4 regions of the Methylopila henanensis genome follow, and region 2 is predicted to be linked to each of the others. Evidence: riboswitches for the same ligand, from Rfam matches in the RefSeq annotation. Region 2 holds a riboswitch; each other region holds the start of a gene.
The links. Region 2 has a riboswitch for cobalamin ahead of ACFSCV_RS02550 (CbtB domain-containing protein). Riboswitches for the same ligand answer to the same signal wherever they lie in the genome.
Positions count from the first base shown of each region.

Region 1: another riboswitch for cobalamin. It lies ahead of ACFSCV_RS15120 (TonB-dependent receptor plug domain-containing protein); the one in region 2 lies ahead of ACFSCV_RS02550 (CbtB domain-containing protein).
Region 3: another riboswitch for cobalamin. It lies ahead of ACFSCV_RS10450 (hypothetical protein); the one in region 2 lies ahead of ACFSCV_RS02550 (CbtB domain-containing protein).
Region 4: another riboswitch for cobalamin. It lies ahead of ACFSCV_RS18925 (TonB-dependent receptor); the one in region 2 lies ahead of ACFSCV_RS02550 (CbtB domain-containing protein).

Region 1 is NZ_JBHUER010000010.1:423,575-428,727, reverse strand. Features, by position in the region: gene ACFSCV_RS15125 (TonB-dependent receptor family protein) at 1-1,376, shown strand, start outside; cobalamin riboswitch at 1,481-1,679, shown strand; gene ACFSCV_RS15120 (TonB-dependent receptor plug domain-containing protein) at 1,802-3,802, shown strand; gene ACFSCV_RS15115 (DUF7676 family protein) at 3,865-4,464, shown strand; gene ACFSCV_RS15110 (ABC transporter substrate-binding protein) at 4,457-5,153, shown strand, end outside.
Region 2 is NZ_JBHUER010000001.1:524,250-529,402, forward strand. Features, by position in the region: gene ACFSCV_RS02545 (Zn-dependent hydrolase) at 1-1,119, shown strand, start outside; cobalamin riboswitch at 1,198-1,396, shown strand; gene ACFSCV_RS02550 (CbtB domain-containing protein) at 1,432-1,617, shown strand; gene ACFSCV_RS02555 (CbtA family protein) at 1,634-2,392, shown strand; gene cobU (bifunctional adenosylcobinamide kinase/adenosylcobinamide-phosphate guanylyltransferase) at 2,389-2,922, shown strand; gene cobW (cobalamin biosynthesis protein CobW) at 2,919-3,959, shown strand; gene cobN (cobaltochelatase subunit CobN) at 3,985-5,153, shown strand, end outside.
Region 3 is NZ_JBHUER010000007.1:143,334-148,486, reverse strand. Features, by position in the region: gene ACFSCV_RS10455 (hypothetical protein) at 406-693, opposite strand; gene ACFSCV_RS10450 (hypothetical protein) at 714-1,091, opposite strand; cobalamin riboswitch at 1,260-1,502, opposite strand; gene ACFSCV_RS10445 (GlcG/HbpS family heme-binding protein) at 1,627-2,055, opposite strand; gene prpC (bifunctional 2-methylcitrate synthase/citrate synthase) at 2,052-3,233, opposite strand; gene ACFSCV_RS10435 (hypothetical protein) at 3,341-3,619, opposite strand; gene aceA (isocitrate lyase) at 3,616-4,917, opposite strand; gene ACFSCV_RS10425 (short-chain fatty acyl-CoA regulator family protein) at 5,071-5,153, shown strand, end outside.
Region 4 is NZ_JBHUER010000014.1:46,603-51,755, reverse strand. Features, by position in the region: gene ACFSCV_RS18945 (ABC transporter permease) at 1-20, shown strand, start outside; gene ACFSCV_RS18940 (ABC transporter ATP-binding protein) at 17-925, shown strand; gene fdxA (ferredoxin FdxA) at 974-1,312, shown strand; gene ACFSCV_RS18930 (ferredoxin--NADP reductase) at 1,472-2,245, shown strand; cobalamin riboswitch at 2,304-2,506, shown strand; gene ACFSCV_RS18925 (TonB-dependent receptor) at 2,623-4,836, shown strand; gene ACFSCV_RS18920 (ABC transporter ATP-binding protein) at 4,841-5,153, shown strand, end outside.

The DNA of each region.
Region 1 (5,153 bases), on a different contig from region 2:
CGGTGGATCAGAACATTCCGGGCGCGGTCACCCGCGAACAGGCGCTGAAGAACCCGAAGCGGGCCAACGCCGGCAATCTCGCTCAGGATTACGAGCGCAACCTCGACACGCTACGCTTCGCCAACAAGACGACCTTCCGCATCGCCGACACCACGACGCTCGACGTCGGAGCCTTCGTTGTCGACCGCCACCTGCGGCACCCGATCTTCCAGTGGCTCGACTACAAGTATTTCGACTATGGCGGCTTCGCCCGCGCGACCGACGAGCGCGAGATCGCCGGCCACGCCAATCGGCTGGTGGCGGGCGTCAACCTCCACAACGGCGAGAACGACGCCCGCCAGTATCAGAATCTCGGCGGCGACAAGGGCGGCAAGCGCTTCGACGCCGAACAGACCTCGAAGAACGTCTCGGCCTACGCCGAGAACACCTTCTTCGTGGCCCCGACCGTTGGCGTGGTGACCGGCCTCCAGTTTCTCCACGCCAAGCGCGCCCAGAAGGACCGCTTCTTCGACGACGCGCTCTACAACCCGTCCGACACGCAGAAGGATGACTCCGGCTCCAAGAGCTTCTCCGAGTTCAGCCCCAAGTTCGGCGTGCTCTGGAACATCGACCCCACATGGCAGGCCTTCGCCAACATCTCGCGCTCGGTCGAGGTTCCGAGCTACGGCGAGAACAGCTTCGCCGGGGCGGCGCTGGCGAAGCCGCAGAAGGCCTGGACCTACGAGATCGGCACGCGCGGCGCGCGCGAGGACGTCACCTGGGACGTCGCGGTCTACCGGATGGAGATCAAGGACGAGTTCCAGTGCCTCTATTCGGATTTCGGCAATTGCCGGGTCGTGAACGCCGACAAGACCGTGCATCAGGGCGTCGAGATAGGCTTCGGCGCCGCCATCTGGAAAGGGCTATTCGTGAAGGGCGGCGACAGTGGCCTCGTCACCAAGGGTGACGCTCGTTCCCCGGCGGAGGTCGACAAGCTGTGGCTCAACCTCGCCTACACGTTCAACGACTTCCGCTTCGACGGCGACAGCCAGTTCGGCGACAACGAGCTGCCGGGAGCGCCGCGGCATTATGTGCGCGCCGAGCTGCTCTACAAGCACCCGAAGGGCTTCTACACCGGACCGAACCTCGAATGGGTACCTGAAGCCTATTACGTCGACAGCGCCAACACGCAGAAGACCAAGGCCTACGCGTTGCTGGGCGCCAAGGCGGGCTACGACGCCGGCGGCGCCCTTTCGGCCTATGTGGAAGGGCGGAATCTGCTGGACAAGAAATACATCTCGAGCGCCAGCATCATCGATCGCGCCACTTCCAACATGCCGCTCTACGAGCCGGGGACCGGCCGCGCGGTCTACGCCGGCGTGAAGTACCGCTGGTGAGGGCCCCCGCTCCAGGGCGCGGAGCGGTGTGACATGAAAGGCGCGGGCGCGTCGTCTGCGGGGCGCCCGCGCCTTTCGCCATATTGACCCTCGCCACGGTCCCGCCCTAGCGTCCGCGCGACGGTTCCCCTCGGGGATCAAAAGGGAACGCGGTGCGGGTCGCTCGACCTCAGGCCGCGGCAGCCCCCGCTACTGTGAACGGCGAGCGACTTCGTCATCGGCCACTGGATCTCCGGATCTGGGAAGGCGACGGAGCCGCAGGGACCCGTGAGCCAGGAGACCTGCCGTCAGCCGTGTGGTCACACGCGAACGCGTCGGGCGGGGTGTCTCGATGGTGGGCGAACCGTCGGGCGGGCGTCATGCGCGCATGATCGGGGAGGCTTCGGGTTCGCGGTGACGTGCCACTCGTCCCGCTTGGGGTCCCGATGTCTGACCTGCCTTCCTCTCTCAGGGGCGCCGCCGCGCTCGCCGCCGTTTCCGTCGCCCTGACGACGCCCGTTTTCGCCCAGGCGCCCGCCGCGGACGAGGCGACCGCGCTCGAAGAAGTCTCCGTCACCGCCAACCGCGTCGAGGGCCCGCAGGCCGCGATCGGCAGCGCGGTCTCCTCGATCTCGGGCGAGGAGCTGGAGAAGCGCCAGATCCGCGTCGTCTCCGATGTGTTGCGCGAGATGCCGGGCGTCGCCGTCAACCGCACCGGCCCGGTGGGCGCGCTGACCCAGATCCGCATCCGCGGCTCCGAAGGCAACCAAACGCTTGTGCTGATCGACGGGATCGAAATGAATGATCCGGGCATGAGCGGCGAGTTCGATTTCGCCAATCTGCTGGCGCTGGAGGTCGACCGCGTCGACGTGCTGCGCGGCCCCCAGAGCGCGCTCTACGGCTCCGACGCCGCGGGCGGCGTGGTGAACATCGTCACCCGCAAGGGCGACGGCAAGCCGTCCTTCCGCGGACAGGTCGAAGGCGGCTCGTTCGGGACGCTCAACGGTTCGGCCGCCGTCTCCGGCGGAGACGAGGCCTACGACTATCTGTTCGCCACCCAGATGTTCCACGCCGATGGGATCTCCATCGCCAAGAGCCGGGACGCCTGGAACGCCGGGTTCCGCGACCGCGACGGCTACGAGAGCGGCACGGCGCTGGCGAAGGTCTCGGTGCGGCCGAGCGACATGTTCGAGGTCACCGGCGTGGCCCGTTACACCGGTTTCCGGGCCGACCGCGACGGGTTTGGAAGCCCGCTGGCGGACCCGTCCTACAGCGCGTCGGTCGAGAGCGGCGATCGCGAGCGAGGCCAGCAGTTCTTCGGGCGCGTGCAGGGCAAGGCCACGCTGCTGGAGGGCGCGTGGGACCATGTGCTCGGATTGTCCTACACCAACCAGGACCGCCGCAACTACGACGTCGACGACGTCCGGACGTCGTCGACCCTCGGCGAGATGGCGAAGATCGACTACCAGACGAACTACCGCTTCTCGACCGAAGGCGGCCTGCCGGCGACCCATGTGCTGACCTTCGGCGCGGACAGCCAGCGCGACCACATCGTCAGCAGGAGCATCTATCAGGAGCCGCCCTTCGGGACGAGCGGGCCGGTGCGGAAGTCGATCGTCAATTCCGGGCTTGTGGCGCAGCACCAGATCGGATTGTTCGACAGCCTGTTCGTAACCGGAAGCCTGCGCCACGACTTCAACGAGCGGTTCAAGGACGAGACCACCTACCGTCTCGCGAGCGCCTACACCTTCGCCCGGACCGGCACGAAGCTGCGCGCCTCGTTCGGAACCGGCGTCAAGAACCCGACGCTGCTCGAGCTTTACGGTTTCTATGGCGACTTCCGCGGCAACTCCGATCTGACGCCGGAGAAGACCCGCGGCTGGGACGTCGGCTTCGACCAGCCGCTGTGGGGCGACCAGATCGTCGCCGACGCGACCTACTTCCAGCAGCGCGTCAGCGATCTGATCTCCAGCGCCTATGACGCGGCGAGCGGCAGGAGCACGCCGGTCAATCTCCCCGGCACGTCGCGCATCAAGGGCGTCGAGCTCGGCCTGACCGTTCGCCCGGTCGAGGGCCTGTCGATCCGCGCCGCCTACACCTATTCGGACGGCGACGACCCGAACGGCGACCAGCTCGTGCGGCGCCCGCGCCATATCGGCAGCCTGAACGCCAACTACGTCTTCCTCGACGGCAAGGCCAACGTGAACGCCGGCCTCGTCTACAACGGCAGGCAGAAGGACTACCGTTTCCTCAACGCCGCGCCGTGGCGCGAGACCATCGGCCTGAAAGCCTACACGCTCGTCAACGTGGCGGGGTCGTACAAGATCCACGCGAACACGGAAGTCTACGGCCGCATCGAGAACCTCTTCGACAAGAAGTACGAGGAGGTCTTCACCTACAACACGCCGGGCCGCGCCGCCTATGGCGGCCTCAAGGTCTCGTTCTGACCTACGACCGGATCGCCCGGCGCGCCGGGCGATCTCCCCCCATTCTCCGGTGAGGCATCGGCATGATCGTTCTCGAACCCCTGACGCCCCGCGCCCCCACCGAAACCGTCCGCGGCGACGACGGAGCGCCGAAGCGCGAGATCTGGTCGCTGCCGGCGGAGGAGCCGACGCTGGAGGCCTTCCTGCGCGACGTGTTCGAGAACCATTGGCGGGGCATCCGCTTCGGCCCGCTGATCGAGGGCGCGGCCTATGAGTGGAAGTGTCCCGCCGCGCCCGAGAAGATCGGGCTTACGGACGGCTATCTCACCGTCATGTTCGGCTCAGGCGGCCACTTCCACCTCTGCATCGGCGAGAACCGGGGCTCCGAGCGGTTTCCGGTCTCGGCCGAGCTGACGAAGCGGCGCAAGCCGTCGAAGGCGCAGCTCTTCCGCGGCTACGGCGCGGACGGCAAGCCGGTGACCTGGGGCTTCGAGATGTGGAACGGCGCCGGCGAGCCGATGATCTCGATCTTCTTTCCCAATCCCTTCATCGAGGACGACGACAGCCTCGCCGGGACGCCGGACTTCTCGCGCCTCGCCACATGGCGCGCGATCGCGAAGCGCTGGCTCGGCCGGCCGGCGGAGGCGATCGACGAACAGGGCAGGGGCTTTCGCCATGGCTGAGCGCCTGCGCGCGCTGGCGGGGGCGCTGTCGGCGCTTGGCCTCTTCGCCGCCGCGCCGGCCGCGGCCGCGCCGGCCCCCGCGCGCGTCGTCTCCATCAACCTCTGCACCGACGAGCTTCTGATCCGGCTCGGCGACCGGTCGCAGGCGGCGGGGGTGACGTGGCTGTCCACCCTGTCCGCCGGCTCCAACGTCGCGGACGAGGTGCGGGGCATTCCGGCGACCCACGGCTTCGCCGAGCAGGTGATCGGGCTGAGGCCCGACCTGGTGCTCGCCGGCCGCTACACCTCCCGGCAGTCGGTCGCCGTGCTCCGGCGCATCGGCGTGCCCGTGGTGGACGCGGACGCGCCCCGCACGCTCGACGGCGTGCGCGAGGAGATCCGCCGCGTGGCGCAGGCGATCGGCCATGTGGACCGCGGCGAGGCCATGATCGCGGAGCTCGACCGCCGTCTTTCGCGCGCCGTGGCGGCGCGGGAGCCGAAGCTGAGGGCGGCGGTGCTGCGGCCGAACGGCTTCAGCGCTGGGCCGGGCTCGCTGACCGACGAGCTGATGCGCCGGGCGGGGCTCGTCAACGTGGTGGCGGAGCTCGAGCTCGACCATTACGGCCAGCTGCCGCTGGAGCTGGTGATCGCCAAGGGGATCGACCTTCTGATCGTGGACGGCGACCGCGCCGGGCCGCCGGCCATGGCGA
Region 2 (5,153 bases):
CAGGTGCGCGACTGGTTCCGCGCGGCCTGCGAGGCGCTCGGCTGCACTGTGACGATCGACGACATGGGCAACATGTTCGCCCGCCGGTCCGGCCGTCGCGACGACGTCGCGCCGATCGCCTTCGGCTCGCATCTCGACACCCAGCCGACCGGCGGCAAGTTCGACGGCGTCCTCGGCGTCCTGGCCGGACTGGAGGTTCTGCGCACCCTGCACGACGCCGGCTACGAGACCAGCGCGCCGCTGGAGCTCGTGAACTGGACCAACGAGGAAGGCTCACGATTCGCGCCCGCCATGCTCGCCTCCGGCGTTTTCGCCGGCGCGATCGCGAAGGAGACGGCGCTCGCCCAGACGGACCGCGAGGGCGCGACCTTCGGGGCCGAGCTCGACCGCATCGGCTATCGCGGCGAGGAGCCGTGCGGAGCGCGGAAATTCTCTTCCTTCTTCGAACTGCATATCGAGCAGGGCCCTATCCTCCAGGACGAGGACAAGATGATCGGCGTCGTCGAGGCGGTTCAGGGCATCCGCTGGTACGAGCTGACGCTTGTCGGCCAGGACGCCCATTCCGGCGCGACGCCGATGCGGCTTCGCCGGGACGCGCTGGTGGGGGCGGCGCGCGTCGTCGCCGCCGTCGACCGCATCGGCCGTGCGCGGCCGGACTGCGTCGGCACGGTCGGCCTGATGGAGGTGCGGCCCAACTCCCGCAACGTGTCGCCGGGCGAGGTCTTCCTCACCGTCGACTTCCGGTCGCCAGACGACGCAAACGTGGCCGCGATGGAAAGCGATCTCATGGCGGCGGTCGCCGAGATCGTCTCGGACCTCGGCCTCGAAGGCGCGCCGGTCCGCATCTGGGACCAGCCGGCGACGATCTTCGACGCGGAATGCGTGGCCGCGGTTGAGGCGGCCGCAGAAGCCTTTGGTCAGGGCTCCCGACGGATGGTCTCCGGCGCCGGACATGACGCCGCCTATGTCGCCCGCGTTGCGCCGACCGCCATGATCTTCGTGCCCTGCAAGGACGGGATCAGCCACAACGAGGCCGAAAGCTCCACGCTGGAGCAATGCGCCGCCGGCGCGCAGGTGCTGCTCGACGCCGTCCTTCGCTACGACCGGCGGTTCGGCTGAAACGGCGCGCGTCCGGAGGAAGCCACCCTACGAACGGCCGCCGCGCTTTCCGTTGTCGCGCTCTCCGCCGTCTGCTACGCGTCAGGTGTTCGCTTCGGCTCCTTCGGGACCAGAGGGAATCCGGTGGGGAGCGTTATGGGCTCCGAATCCGGAGCTGCCCCCGCAACTGTGAGCGGTGAGCGGCGCGCCAGTTCCGCCACTGGACGTCTCGTCCGGGAAGGCCGGCGCGTCGCTGCGACCCGCAAGCCAGGAGACCTGCCGCGGCGCCCACGCCAACGCCCTCGGTGGGAGGGCACGAAAAGGCTTGAACCCATGTCGCACGCCGATCTCCGTTCGTCCGCCGCCCCCGCCGCGCGCGTCTCATCGCGCGCGTTCCCGATCGTCGCCGCCTTCCTGTTCGGCGTGATCATCATCGGCGGAACGGGCTTCGCCCAGATGGCCGTGGCGCACAACGCGGCCCACGACCACCGGCACTCGATCGGTTTCCCCTGCCACTAAGGCCGGAGCCGACATCGTGAACCTTTTCCGCACCATCGTTCTGGTGGCGGCGCTGGTTGGGCTCGGCTCCGGCCTGGTGCTGACCCTTGTGCAGCATTTCAGCGTCCAGCCGCTCATCGTTCAGGCCGAAGCGTTCGAGTCCCGGCGCGAGGAGGCCTCGGCCCCCAAGCCGCACGACCACGAAGCCTCCGGCGAGCACGACCATCTGGCCGCCGCTAAAGCCGACCTCGCCGCGCAGGAAGCGCATGAGGCCCACGCCCACGATCCCGACGCCTGGGAGCCCGCCGACGGCGCCGAGCGCTTCGGCTGGACCGTCGCAGCCAACGTGCTGAGCGCGGTCGGCTTCGCGCTGCTGCTCGTCTCCGCGAGCGAGCTCAAGGGCGGCCTGACCTCGTGGCGCGAAGGCCTGTTCTGGGGCCTCGCCGGCTTCGCCGCCTTCACGCTGGCCCCCTCAATCGGCCTGCCGCCGGAGGCGCCTGGCGTCGCCGGCGCGACGCTGGAGGCCCGGCAGCTGTGGTGGATCGGCACGGTGGCCGCCACCGCGCTCGGTCTGGCGCTGCTCGCCTTCGGCCGTTCGCCCGTGTTGGCCATCCTGGCCGTCGTCCTGATCGCCGCGCCCCACGTCATCGGCGCGCCCCAGGCCGACGAGGCGCCGGCGATCCCGCGTAAGCTGGAGCACGACTTCGTGGTGGCGGTGATCGTGACCGGCTTCGTGTTCTGGGCCGCGCTCGGGACGCTGGCGGGCGCGCTGCGTCCGCGCTTCGGCGGAGCGTGACCGTCCGGCTGTCGCTCGTCCTCGGCGGCGCGCGCTCGGGCAAGAGCCGCTTCGCCGAGGGCCTCGCCGCCGTTCACGGTCTCGATCTCGTCTATGTGGCGACGGCCGAGGCTTACGACGACGAGATGCGCGACCGCATCGCCCGGCACCGGGCCGACCGCGCCGACCGCGACTGGCGCACCGTGGACGCGCCGCTCGCTCTCGCCGAGGCTGTCGCGGCCGAAGCCGGCCCGGACCGCGTCGTGCTGGTGGACTGCCTCACGCTCTGGCTCAGCAACATGATGCTGGCCGATCTTGATGTGGAGCATGAGGCCGGCCGGCTGCTTTCGGCGCTCGCCGCGGCGCGCGGCCCCGTCGTTCTGGTGTCCAACGAAGTGGGCTACGGCGTCGTGCCCGAAAACGCGCTGGCCCGCGCGTTCCGCGATCATCAGGGCCGGCTGAACCAGCGCGTGGCGGCGATCGCCGATCGCGTGACGCTGGTGGCGGCTGGCCTGCCTCTCGATCTCAAGCTCCCGAAGGAGCCCCTATGACCGCCCCGCAGAAGATACCCGCCACCGTCGTCACCGGTTTTCTCGGCGCCGGCAAGACCACGCTGATCCGCCACCTGCTGCAGAACGCCGGCGGCCGGAAGATCGCCCTGATCGTCAATGAGTTCGGCGACGTCGGCATCGACGGCGAGGTACTGAAGGCCTGCGGAAGCGACGCCTGCCGGGAGGAGGACATCGTCGAGCTCGCCAACGGCTGCATCTGCTGCACGGTGGCCGACGACTTCGTCCCCACCATGGAAAAAATCCTCGCAAGGCCCGAAGCGCCCGACCACATCGTGATCGAGACCTCCGGCCTCGCGTTGCCCCAGCCGCTGGTGCGCGCCTTCCGCTGGCCGGAGATCGCGACCCGGGTCACCGTCGACGGCGTCGTCACCGTGGTCGACGGCCCCGCCGTGCGCGACGGGCGCTTCGCCCATGACGAGGAGGCGGTGGCCGCCCAGCGCGCCGCCGATCCCAATCTCGATCACGAGGACCCCATCGAAGAGCTTTTCGAGGATCAGGTGCGCGCCGCCGATCTGATCGTGCTGCACAAGGCCGATCTGCTCGCCGGCGACGACGCGGACGCCGTGAAGGCGCAGGTTCTGGAGCATGCGAGCGCAGGCGTGCGGGTGGTCTCCGCTGCGAACGGCGAGATTTCCGCCGACGTGCTGCTGGGCATCGCCTCCGGCGTCGAGGACAAGATCGACGGCCGCCCGACCACCCACGAGATGGAGGGCGAGGTCCAGCACGACCACGACGACTTCGTGAGCTTCATCGCCGAGACGCCGGAAGCCGCCGACGTCGCCGAAATGGAGGCGCGTGTGCGCAAAGTGCTCGACGCCCACGACGTGTTGCGGATCAAGGGATTCGTGCCGGTGGCGGCCAAGGCCGCGCGCCTCGTGGTGCAGGCGGTCGGAACCCGCGTCGACAGCTATTTCGACCGCCCGTGGAAGGACGGCGAAGCTCGCCGCGGCCGGCTAGTGGTGATCGCCGAGAAGGGCGTCGACCAAGCAGCGATCGAGGCCGCGCTGGCGGGATGACGCCCGCTTCGGCGAAGGTGACCGAATGCATCTCCTGAAGGCCCAGGGACAGCCGATCGGCGACGGAACGGAGGCGGTCGATCTCGACCTGTCGCCGGCCGACGTGGTGATCGTGTCCGCCGCCGACACGGAGATCGCAGGCCTCGCCCGCGCCCATGCGGCGCTGGGCGGAACTGGGCCGACGCTCCGTCTGGCGAGCCTTCTGAAGCTGCGCCACAACATGTCGGTCGACCTGTTTCTGGAGAAGACGATCGCCCGCTCGAAGCTCGTGGTGCTGCGGCTGCTGGGCGGCGCGGCCTACTGGCCCTATGGCGTCGACGAAACCGTGCGGGTGGCGAAGCGTCATGGCGTGAAGCTCGCGGTCATGCCCGGCTGCCACAACGCCGATCCGGAGCTGATCGCGCGCTCCACCGTGCCGCCCGCCGAGGCGGAGACGCTGTGGCGCCTGCTGTCGGAAGGCGGTCCGGACAATCTGGCCGCCGCGCTCCAGACCTGCGCCCGCTGGCTCGACGGAGCGCCTGCGGACGCCGCGCCGATCCCAACGCCCCCGGCCGGGCTCTACTATCCCGGCCTCGCCGCGCCCGATCTTGACGCCGTCCGCGCCTGCTGGCCGGAGAGCGCCGATGCGGCGCCGATCGTGTTCTATCGCGCGCAGTATCAGGCCGGAGACGTGGCGGCCATCGACGCGCTGGTTGAAGCGCTCGCCGCGCGCGGACTCGGCCCGCTGCCGATCTTCGTATCATCGTTGAAAGAAGCCGCGGCCGCCGCCTTCGTGCGCGAGACTTTCGCCGCGGCGCGGCCCGTGGTGGTGCTGAACGCCACCGCCTTCGCAGTGTCGAAGCCGGGCGCGGCCTGGGCGGGCTCGCCGCTCGATTCCGCCGACACAGCCGTGCTGCAGGTCGCGCTCGCCGGCATGGACCGGCCGACGTGGGAGGCCTCGCCTCGGGGGCTGGGCGCGCGCGACCTCGCCATGACGGTCGCGTTGCCGGAGATCGACGGCCGCATCTTCACCCGCGCCATCGGCTTCAAGACCGCCGGCCGGTTCGATCCCGCCACCGAGACCGAGATCGTGGCCTTCGAGGCGGCGGAGGACCGCGTCGCCTTCGTGGCCGATCTCGCCGCCAACTGGGCCGCCTTGCGGGCGACGCCGCGGGAGAAGCGCAAGGTGGCGCTGATTCTCGCCAATTACCCGAC
Region 3 (5,153 bases), on a different contig from region 2:
TAACGGCCGCACGACGACAGCCATCGTTCTGGACAGAAGTAAAAAATATAGCAAGTTCAGTATTTTAGAATTAATACAATGATGAGAGGGGTTACGCGTCGGACAGGCCTCGCGATCGGATGATCATTGCGACGATGGCGATTGCCGCGCGGCAGTTGATCTGCCCCTGAGAAGTGGTCCTCCCTGAGGTATGGCTTTTGGCCATATGGAGGACAGCAGGATGCCAATGAAGAGGCACGCCCCTGAAGAGATCGTCGCCAAGCTGCGGCAGGTTGCTTAGCGACACCTGCGTCGGCGACCGATAACCGCGGATTGCGGTCGCCGCTCCCGTCGCGCCGACATAGGAGAAGTCGTTGATGTTGTCGTAGGTTTCGCCGAGGGAGATCAGGCTGCCCGCCGTTAGGGTCAGCGTCGCGGCGTCGCCGGGCTCGCGGCCGTGTAGACGCGGATCTGGTTTCCGCGCGCGAGCCAGATCCGGTCGTTGTCGGGCGTGTACTGGGCCGCCCAGAAGTAGCCCGGCGCACCCGCGGTGAAGTCGTCGACAGTCGTGAGGGTGGTGAAGTTGGTGGTGCTGACCAGCTTGCCCTTCATCTGCCAACTGCTGTCGTAGGCGCCGAGAAGCACGTAGGCGGTCGAGCTCTTGAAGCTGATGTCACGGACTTCGTAAGGGTTGCTCGCGCTCGGAGTGAACACGTTCGTTACGGGGGCGGTCGTCAGGTTCGCAGCGCCGTAGGCGATCCGCTGCAGCCGCGAGGCCGCATTATTATAGGTGCCGCCGACCTGCGCGCCGCCGAGACCCGCGACGTAGTGTACTGGCCGGTGCCCGCGACGCGCCGCGCATAGACGCCGGGAATCTGGTCGAGCAGATCCGGAAGGGCCTTGTGCTCGCCCTTCACGTCGTCCGGGTAGACGACCGAGACCTCGCCCGGAGACAGGACATCCTTCAGGTCGGGCTCGGAGCCGAAGACTGTGATGGTCTCGAGTTGCGTCGCGCCGCCGTCGTCGTCCGAAGACTGGCCGGACGCCGGGCCGACCAGCCCGATGCTCGCTGCGAACGCGATCGCCAGCGGCAACCGACCGATGAAACTCATGTTGCGTCCCCGAGCGCTACGAGCTCAACAGGGGATACCGTCGAACGGTCGGCGCGTCTCGACGGTCTCGCGCTCACGACCCGTCAGGACGAACCGATGCGACCCCTGCCACACCGCGTATCGCTCAGACGGACAAAGCCGCGCCCAGGCCACCCCCTGGGCCTCGGCAAGAGCGATCAAGCGCCGGCAGGTCTCCTGGCTCGCGGGTCATCGTTCGATGCGCTGGCCTTCCCGGGCAGTTCCTCCGAACGGAGACCTGCGCCAGTGGCTGGAAAATGGGCCACGGGCCCATCCCCAACGCGCATCGAACTCGCCGCTTACAGTTGCAGGGACAGCCTCGGAATCGGGCGGCCATGCCGCCCTCACCGCGTTCCCTATTAAGCTCCTTGCGAAGCACCGGCGCGATCGACGCCCCCGACCGGAGCCGGAGGGGAATTGGAAGCTAGTGGTCCCTCGATGAGGTCACAATCAGAAGAAAGGCGAAGGGAAAGCCGGCCCGCGCGAGCCGCGCCCGTCGCGCCATTAAGTGACGCATTCAGGGAGGTCGGCTCCCAGCGCCGCCCAGAACGGCGCGAGCGACGTCGACGTCCTGCTCCGGCGTGCCCGAGCCCACGCCTACCCCTCCGACGCACTCCCCGCCGAACAGGATCGGCAGTCCGCCCGCGAGGTTGGTCAGCCGGCCTCCGGAGGCGATGGCGAGCCGCGTCTCCAGCGCCGGGTCGAGCCGCCTGATGGGTTGGCGGTGTGACGCGGCTGCGATCGCCTTGGAGAGCGACGTCTCACGCGACAGCAGCTTCGCGCCGTCGGTGCGCACGAAGGCGAGCAGATTGCCGCCGTCGTCCACGATCGATACGTTATGCGGGACGCCGATCTCGTCGGCCCTGGCGGCGGCCGCGGCGAGCGCGCGCAGGGCGGCGGCGTGGGTGAACGCAAGCTTCGCGCGCGTCGGAGGCGTCTCGCTCATGCGGCGCGCGCCTCGGCCGCCGCGGGGCTGCGTCCGGCGATCGGCACGAAGGCGCGCTGACCCGGCCCGATGTATTCGGCGGCGGGGCGGATGATCTTGTTGTCCGCGCGCTGCTCGATCACATGCGCGCACCAGCCGGCGGTCCGCGCCATCGCGAAGAGGGCCGTGAACATGGACTGCGGCGTGCCGAGCAGGTGGTAGACCAGCGCGCTGTACCAGTCGACGTTCGGAAACATCTGCTTGGCGTCGGCCATGACGGCCTCGATGCGCTCGGCAACGTCGAACAGCCGCGACGGCGAGCCTTCCCGCACAAGCCGCGCGGCCACCTCCTTGATTACGAGGTTGCGCGGATCGCCGGCTACATAGACAGGGTGGCCGAAGCCCATGACGACGTCCTTCCGGGCGATGCGCTCGCGGACGCGGACTTCGGCTTCGTCCTCGCTGACGTAGCGGCACATCTCGATGAAGGCCTGTTCGTTCGCGCCGCCATGCTTCGGTCCGCCGAGCGCGCCGATCGCTCCCGCGACGCAGGAATAGAGGTCGGCGCCGGTGCCGGCGATCGAGCGCGCCGTGAAGGTCGAGGCGTTGAACTCGTGTTCGGCGTACACCACGAAGGAGGCGTGCATGGCGTCGACCTCCGAGCGTGATGGCGTCGAGCGCCGGAGGGTGTGAAGGAAGTGGCCGCCGATGCTGTCGTCGTCGGTCTCGACCTCGATGCGGCGCCCGCCGAAGGCGAAATGGCGCCAATAGGTCAGCATCGAGCCCATGCTGGCGAGCAGCTTGTCTGCCACGTCGGTCGCGCCGCGCGGGTTGGAGCGCAGCGGCTCCGGCAGCACGCAGCCGAGCGCCGAGACGCCGCTGCGCAGCACATCCATCGGATGGGCGGACGCAGGAAGGGATTCGAGCGCGCGACGCACCGCTTCGGGCAGGCCGCGCGCGGCCTTCAGCCTCGCCTTGTAGTCGGCGAGCTCGGCGGCAGTCGGCAGCGCGCCATAGATCAGCAGATGCGCGACCTCCTCGAACTCGCAGGCGGTCGCGAGGTCGACGACGTCGTAGCCGCGGTACCGGAGTTCCGCCCCGCCGACGCTCGACAGGGCGGTTCGGCCGGCGACGACGCCGGACAGAGCGACGGATTTCTTGGGCGCGGGGCGCGCGGCTTCAGTGAGGGATAGGACCATCTTGCGTCTCCTCCACTTCGAATGCGGTCGGGTTTGATGCGTGCGCCGGCCAGGCGCCGAAGACCGCCGGCCTATGGGCCGGCGGCTGTCGTGTCGTTCGCGGGAACCTAGCGGCCGTCGCGAGGCGCCTCGCGGACCATGGGGACCATCTGGTCGCCCCAGCTTCCGGTCCCGTTATGGTAGCGGGACACCCTGGTGAGCTCGACCGAGAGGCCGGACTCGACCGCCTTGACGATCGCGAGGTTGAGCCGATGGACGGAGTCCGCCACACGGCGGAGCGCCCGGTCCTGTTCGGTCTCGTCGACGGGGCGGATCTTCCGGAACTCACCGGGAGGGGTCGGACCTACGGCGGTCGGCGCGAGGAAATCGACCGTATCGACGCTCATTCCGCGGCCTCCTGAACGCGGACCCCGCCTTCGAACTGCTCGGTCTCGGTCGAGTGGTCCATCGCCGTGGTCGAGGAGGCGCCGCCCGTGATCGCCATCGAGACGGCGTCGAAATAGCCGGTGCCGACCTCGCGCTGGTGGCGCGTCGCGGTGTAGCCGTTCGCCTCTGAGGCGAACTCGGCGTTCTGCAGCTCGGAATAGGCCGCCATGCCGCGGTCGGCGTAGCGCCGGGCGAGCTCGAACATGCCGTGGTTGAGCTGGTGGAAGCCGGCGAGCGTCACGAACTGGAACTTGTAGCCCATGGCGCCGAGTTCGCGCTGGAAGCTCGCGATCGTGTCGCGGTCGAGGTTCCGCTCCCAGTTAAACGACGGCGAGCAGTTGTAGGACAGCAGCTTGCCCGGGAACTTGGCGTGGATCGCTTCGGCGAACAGCCGGGCCTCCTCGAGGTTCGGCTTCGAGGTCTCCCACCACAATAGATCCGCGTAGGGCGCGTAATCGAGGCCGCGCTGGATGCAGGCTTCGACGCCGCATTTGTAGCGGTAGAAGCCCTCCGGCGTGCGCTCGCCCTTTTCGATGAACGGGCGGTCGCGCTCGTCGACGTCCGAGGTGATGAGCTTCGCCGACTCCGCGTCGGTGCGCGCCATGACGAGCGTCGGAACGCCGAGCACGTCGGCGGCGAGGCGCGCCGCCACGAGGTTGCGGATGTGCGCCTGGGTCGGGATCAGCACCTTGCCGCCGAGATGGCCGCACTTCTTCTCGGACGCGAGCTGGTCCTCGAAATGGACGCCCGCTGCGCCGGCCTCGATATAGGCCTTCATGATCTCGAACGAATTGAGCGGGCCGCCGAAGCCGGCCTCCGCGTCCGCCACGATCGGGGCGAACCAGCTGTCGACCGAGCTCTTGCCCTCGGAATGTTCGATCTGATCGGCGCGCTGGAACGTGCGATTGATCCGCCGGCACAGCTCCGGGCCGGAATTCGCGGGGTAGAGGCTCTGGTCGGGATACATCGCGCCTGCGGCGTTCGCGTCGGCCGCGACCTGCCAGCCGGAGAGGTAGATCGCGTTCAACCCGGCGCGGACCATCTGCATCGCCTGGTTGCCGGTGACGGCTCCGAGCGAATGCACGTAGGGCTGCGTCTTCAGTATGCGCCACAGCCGGTTCGCGCCGTAAACCGCGAGGGTGTGGTTGACCTGAAGTGAACCACGCAGGCGCTCCACGTCGGCCGGCGAATAGGGGCGCTCGATCCCGTCGAAGCGGCCGGCGGGGGTGTTGGGGACGAGCTTCTCAAAAACGGACATGGGATCCTTCCTCACGCGAATGGCGCGCTTGCGCCGTCGTCACGAACGCAATATTCGCAACCGAAATGCGCAAGGGAATGACTGAAAAAGCGAAGATCAGCGTAGGATTTGCAGCAAATTTGCAAATTTTGCGAACAAGGACGTGAGGTTCGAATGCGCAAAGCCTTCATGGGCGTGCGGCTGAAGAGGCTGCGGGAGGAGCGGGGCATGACGCAGGTCGCGCTCGCCCGCGCGCT
Region 4 (5,153 bases), on a different contig from region 2:
CCTGGAGCGCCGCCCGATGACCGCGATCCCCCTGAAGCGCCCCATGACGATGGAAACGCCGCGCGAGGCCGCCCCGACCCGAGGCCGGATCGAGATCCGCGACTTCGGCCTGCGCTACGAGACCGCCGCCGGCGCGACCGACGCCGTCTCCGGCGTGTCGCTCACCGTCGAGCCCGGCGAGTTCGTGTCGATCATTGGCCCGTCCGGCTGCGGCAAGTCCACGATGCTGAACGCGCTCGCCGGCTTCCTGAAGCCGACCTCGGGCACGGTCGCCGTCGACGGCAAGCCGATCGACGGCCCCGGCGCCGACCGCGGCATGATCTTCCAGCAGTACTCGCTGTTCCCCTGGAAGACGGTGCGCGAGAACGTCGAGTTCGGCCTCAAGATGAAGGGGATCGACCGCGCCGAACGCGCGCGGCAGGCGCGCACCCTGCTCGGCCTCGCGGGCCTGTCGCAGTTCGAGAACCAGTATCCGGACGCGCTCTCCGGCGGCATGAAGCAGCGCGTCGGCATCGTGCGGGCGCTCGCCACCGGCCCGCGCATCCTGCTGCTCGACGAGCCCTTCGGCGCGCTCGACGCGCAGACGCGGCTGATCATGCAGCAGATCCTCACCAACATGTGGCAGCGGCTGAAAATCTCGGTGCTGTTCGTCACCCACGACATCGACGAGGCGATCTTCCTGTCGGACCGGGTCTACGTCATGACCGCCCGGCCCGGCGCCATCAAGGCGGAGGTCGCGGTGCCGCTGCCGCGCCCGCGCGAGCCCGCGCTGATCATGTCGTCGGAGTTCCTGGCGCTGCGCCGGGGGCTGATGTCGCTGATCCGCGAGGAAAGCCTCAAGGCCATGGGCGGCGAGATCAACGAGGACGCCATGAAGGGCCTCGCCGCCAATTTCGAGGGCCAGGACATCGCCAGCGCGCTCTGACGCGCCGTCGACGCCCGCTCCCCGCATCACCCGAAGGAAACGCCGACGATGACCTATGTCGTCACGGAGAACTGCATCCGCTGCAAGTACACCGACTGCGTGGAGGTCTGCCCGGTCGACTGCTTCTACATGGGCGAGACCATGCTGGTGATCTCGCCCGACGAATGCATCGACTGCGGCGTCTGCGAGCCGGAATGCCCGGCCGAGGCGATCAAGGCCGACACCGAGCCGAACCTCGAGGGCTGGGTCGCGTTCAACGCGAAATACGCCGCGCTGTGGCCGAACGTGACCGAGAAGAGCGATCCCCCCGCCGACGCCCCCGAATGGGATGGCCGCGCCGGCAAGCTTGAGTCGACCTTCGGCCACGCCGACCCCGCGGCGGCGTGACTGCGACGCCGATCCACGGCCGTCATGCCCGCCTTCGCGGGCATCCACGACTTTCTTCTCGTAGCCGCAGCGTGTCTTAAGTCGTGGATACCCGGCTGCGCCGGGCATGACGGCGGAACCAGCGGCCGACGCAGCGTCTGACCGAAGGACCTCCCGCCGATGAGCAAATATCTCGAAGAGCGCGTGACCCATGTCCGGCACTGGACGGACACGCTGTTCTCGTTCCGCACCACGCGCGATCCGTCGTTCCGGTTCCGGAATGGCGAGTTCACGATGATCGGCCTCGAGGTCGAGGGCCGGCCGCTGGTGCGCGCCTATTCCGTCGTCTCGGCGAACTACGACGAGGAGCTCGAGTTCTTCTCGATCAAGGTGCCGGACGGGCCGCTGACCTCGCGGCTGCAGCACCTGAAAGTGGGCGATCCGATCCTCGTCGGCCGCAAGCCAACCGGCACCCTCGTGCTCGACAACCTGCTGCCGGGCCGGAACCTCTATCTGCTCGGCACCGGCACCGGCCTCGCCCCCTTCCTGTCGATCATCAAGGATCCGGAGGCCTATGAGCGCTTCGAGAAGGTCGTGCTCGTCCACGGCTGCCGGCAGGTGAACGAACTCGCTTACGGCGAGACCATCACCGAAACCCTGCCCAAGGACGAGCTGCTCGGCGAGATGATCTCCGCCGGCCTGATCTACTACCCGACCGTCACCCGCGAGCCGTTCCGCAACCGCGGCCGCATCACCGACCTGATGGCGTCGGGCAAGCTGTTCGAGGACATCGGCCTGCCGGCGATGAACAGGGACGACGACCGCTTCATGCTGTGCGGTTCGCCCGACATGATCCGCGACACCCGCCAGCTCTTGGTCGACGGCGGCTACGAGGAAGGCAACCACGGCGAGGCCGGCCATTTCGTGATCGAGAAGGCCTTCGCCGAGAAGTGACGGCCCGGGCGCCGTCGCAGGCGCCCGAAAGGCCGCATTGCGCCGCGCCGAAATGCGTCGTAACCGTGGCGGCGACGGTTCCCCTCGGGGATCAAAAGGGAACGCGGTGAGGACGTCTCGACGTTCGAATCCGCGGCTGCCCCCGCAACTGTAAGCGGCGAGTCCATCGTCATCTCAGCCACTGGGTTTTCCGGACCCGGGAAGGCGACGACAGGACGACGACCCGTGAGCCAGGAGACCTGCCGTCAGCCGTGGTCACACGCGAGCACATCGGGCGGGGTGTCCTGATGGGTGCGGAACGGCTCCGTGCGTCTTTGCACGGCTCCGGGAAGCTTCGTTCGCGGTGACGAGCCACTGCCGTCGCCCGGAGCTTCGCATTGTCGACCTTTCCTTCCCTGACGTCCGGGGCCGCGTTCCGACGCGCCTCGCCCTCCCGCACGCTCAGCTCGGCGCTTGGGGGCGCCTCGCTTCTCGTCCTGAGCGCCGCCCTCCCCGCCTTCGCGGAGGCTTCCGAAGGCGTCGTTGCGCTCGATGAGATCAACGTCTCCGGCGAAGCCCGACGCCTCGCGCCCGGGCCGAACCTCACCGTGTCGACCGGCGCCGGCAGCCGCCTCGATCTCACCCCCTTGGAGACGCCCGCGAGCGTCGACGTGGTCTCCGGCGACGTGGTCCGCGACCGCGGCCAGTCCTCCATCGCCGAAGCCGTGACGCAGAACGCCGCCGGCTTCAGCTTCATCGGCACGCCCGGCAACGGCTTCGGAGCCTACTCGTCGCGTGGCTTCACCGGCGTGAACTCGGTCACGACGCTCTATGACGGCGTGCGGCTCTACCCCGGCAACGGGACCGTCACCTTCCCGTTCGACACCTGGACGGTGGACCGGATCGAGGTGCTGCGCGGCCCGGCCTCGGTGCTCTACGGCGAGGGCGCCATCGGCGGCGCCATCAACATCATCCCGAAGAAGCCGCTCACCGACGAGCGCCGCAACGAGGCCCGCGCGGTGGTGGGCACGGACGGGCAGGTCGGCCTCGCCGCCGGCAGCGCGGGACCGATCAATGAGAAATTCGCCTACAGCTTCGACGTGGCCGCCAGCCGCGGCGACGGCTGGATGGACCGGGGCGACTACAAGAACCTCGCCTTCTCCGGCGCGCTGAACTGGCGGCCGACCGACGAGCTCTCCGTCACGCTCAGTCATGACGGCGGCCACAACCAGCCGAGCCGCTATTTCGGCACGCCGCTGAAGGGCGCCGGCAATGTGGAGAAGGACTGGATCGGCGAGAACTACAACGTCCGCGACGGCGTCATCCGCTTCAACGACAACATCACCCAGCTCAAGGCGGAGTGGACGCCGAACGAGACGGTGACGCTGCGGGCGACCGCCTACAGCGTGGTCAGCAACCGGTTCTGGCGCAACGCGGAAAGTTACAGGTGGTCGGCGTCAGCCTCCCCGCTGTTTCCGGATGGTCAGATCAACCGTTCCGACTATATCGCCATCAAGCAAGAGCAGGAGCAGATTGGCGCGCGGGCCGACGCCACCGTTCGCAGCGAGTTGTTCGGCATGGCGAACGAGGCGACGATCGGCTTCGACGTCAACCGGTTCAGGTTCAGTCGCCTGAACAATGGAGGCTATGGCGATCCGGCCGTGAATCCGCCGCTGCCGCCGAAGGGCTTCGATCCGGGCGAGTACGGTTCCACGAGCTCCTATGGCCGCGAATATCGCGCCACCACGACCCAGTACTCGCTCTCGTTCGACGACCGGCTGAAGCTCACCGACCAGCTCTCGCTGGTGGCGGGCCTGCGTTACGACCACCCGGAGATCGACTATCGCAATCTCCGCACGGGCCTTAAGGCCAACCCGACGCTGGACTCGATCTCCTGGCGCGTCGGCGCGGTCTACGAGCCTGTGAAGAACCTTGCTTTCTACGCCCAGTATTCGGAAGCCGCCGACCCGGTGAACTCGCTGCTGTCGCTGACGCCGGCGCAGTCCGATTTCAAGCTCTCCAAGGGTCGGCAGGTCGAAGCCGGCGTAAAGCAGAGCCTGTGGGACGACCGCTTCGAGTGGACGCTGTCGGCCTTCTACATCGAGAAGAAAGACCTGCTCGCGCCGAGACCGGGCGCGCTCGCGGGCACGCCCGCCGAGCAGATCGGCAAGCAGTCCTCGCGCGGCGTGGAAGCCTCCGTCGGCGTGGAGCTTGGCCACGGTTGGCGGGTCGACGCCAACGGCACGATCCTCGACGCGCGCTACGACGAATTCTTTGGAGCGGGCGGCTTGAGCTATAAGGGCAACACGCCGAACGCCGTGCCGGAAAAGCTCGCCAACGTCTGGGCCACCTGGCGCTTCGCGGAGAACTGGAAGGCGCAAGCCGGCCTGCAATACGTCGGCAGGACCTACACCTCGGCCAGCAACGACTACAAACGGCCGGCTTACGCGCTGGTGAACGCCGGGCTGCAGTGGAAGCCGACGGGCTACGCCACGCTCGACGCCCGGGTGAAGAACCTCACCGACAAGACCTACGCCTACGCCGGCGGCGACTATCAATGGTACTTCGGCGCGCCGCGCACCGCCGAACTCGCGCTGCATCTGAAGTTCTGACGCCATGGCCGCGCCTGTCCGGCTGAAGGTGGAGAATCTGGCGTGGGGGCCTCCGGGCCGCCCGCCGGTGGTCTCGGGCGTAAGCTTCGCGCTCGCGCCCGGCGGCCGCCTTGCGGTGGTCGGGGCGAACGGCGCGGGCAAGTCCTCGCTGCTGCGCTGCCTCTACCGGGTCAACCGGCCGCGGTCCGGAACGGTGTGGCTCGACGGCGACGATCTCTGGTCGCTCGCCCCCCGCATGGCGGCGCGGCGGGTGGCCGCCGTGCTGCAGGAAACGCCGCCGGACTTTCCCTTCACCGTGCGGGAGATGGTGGAGGCCG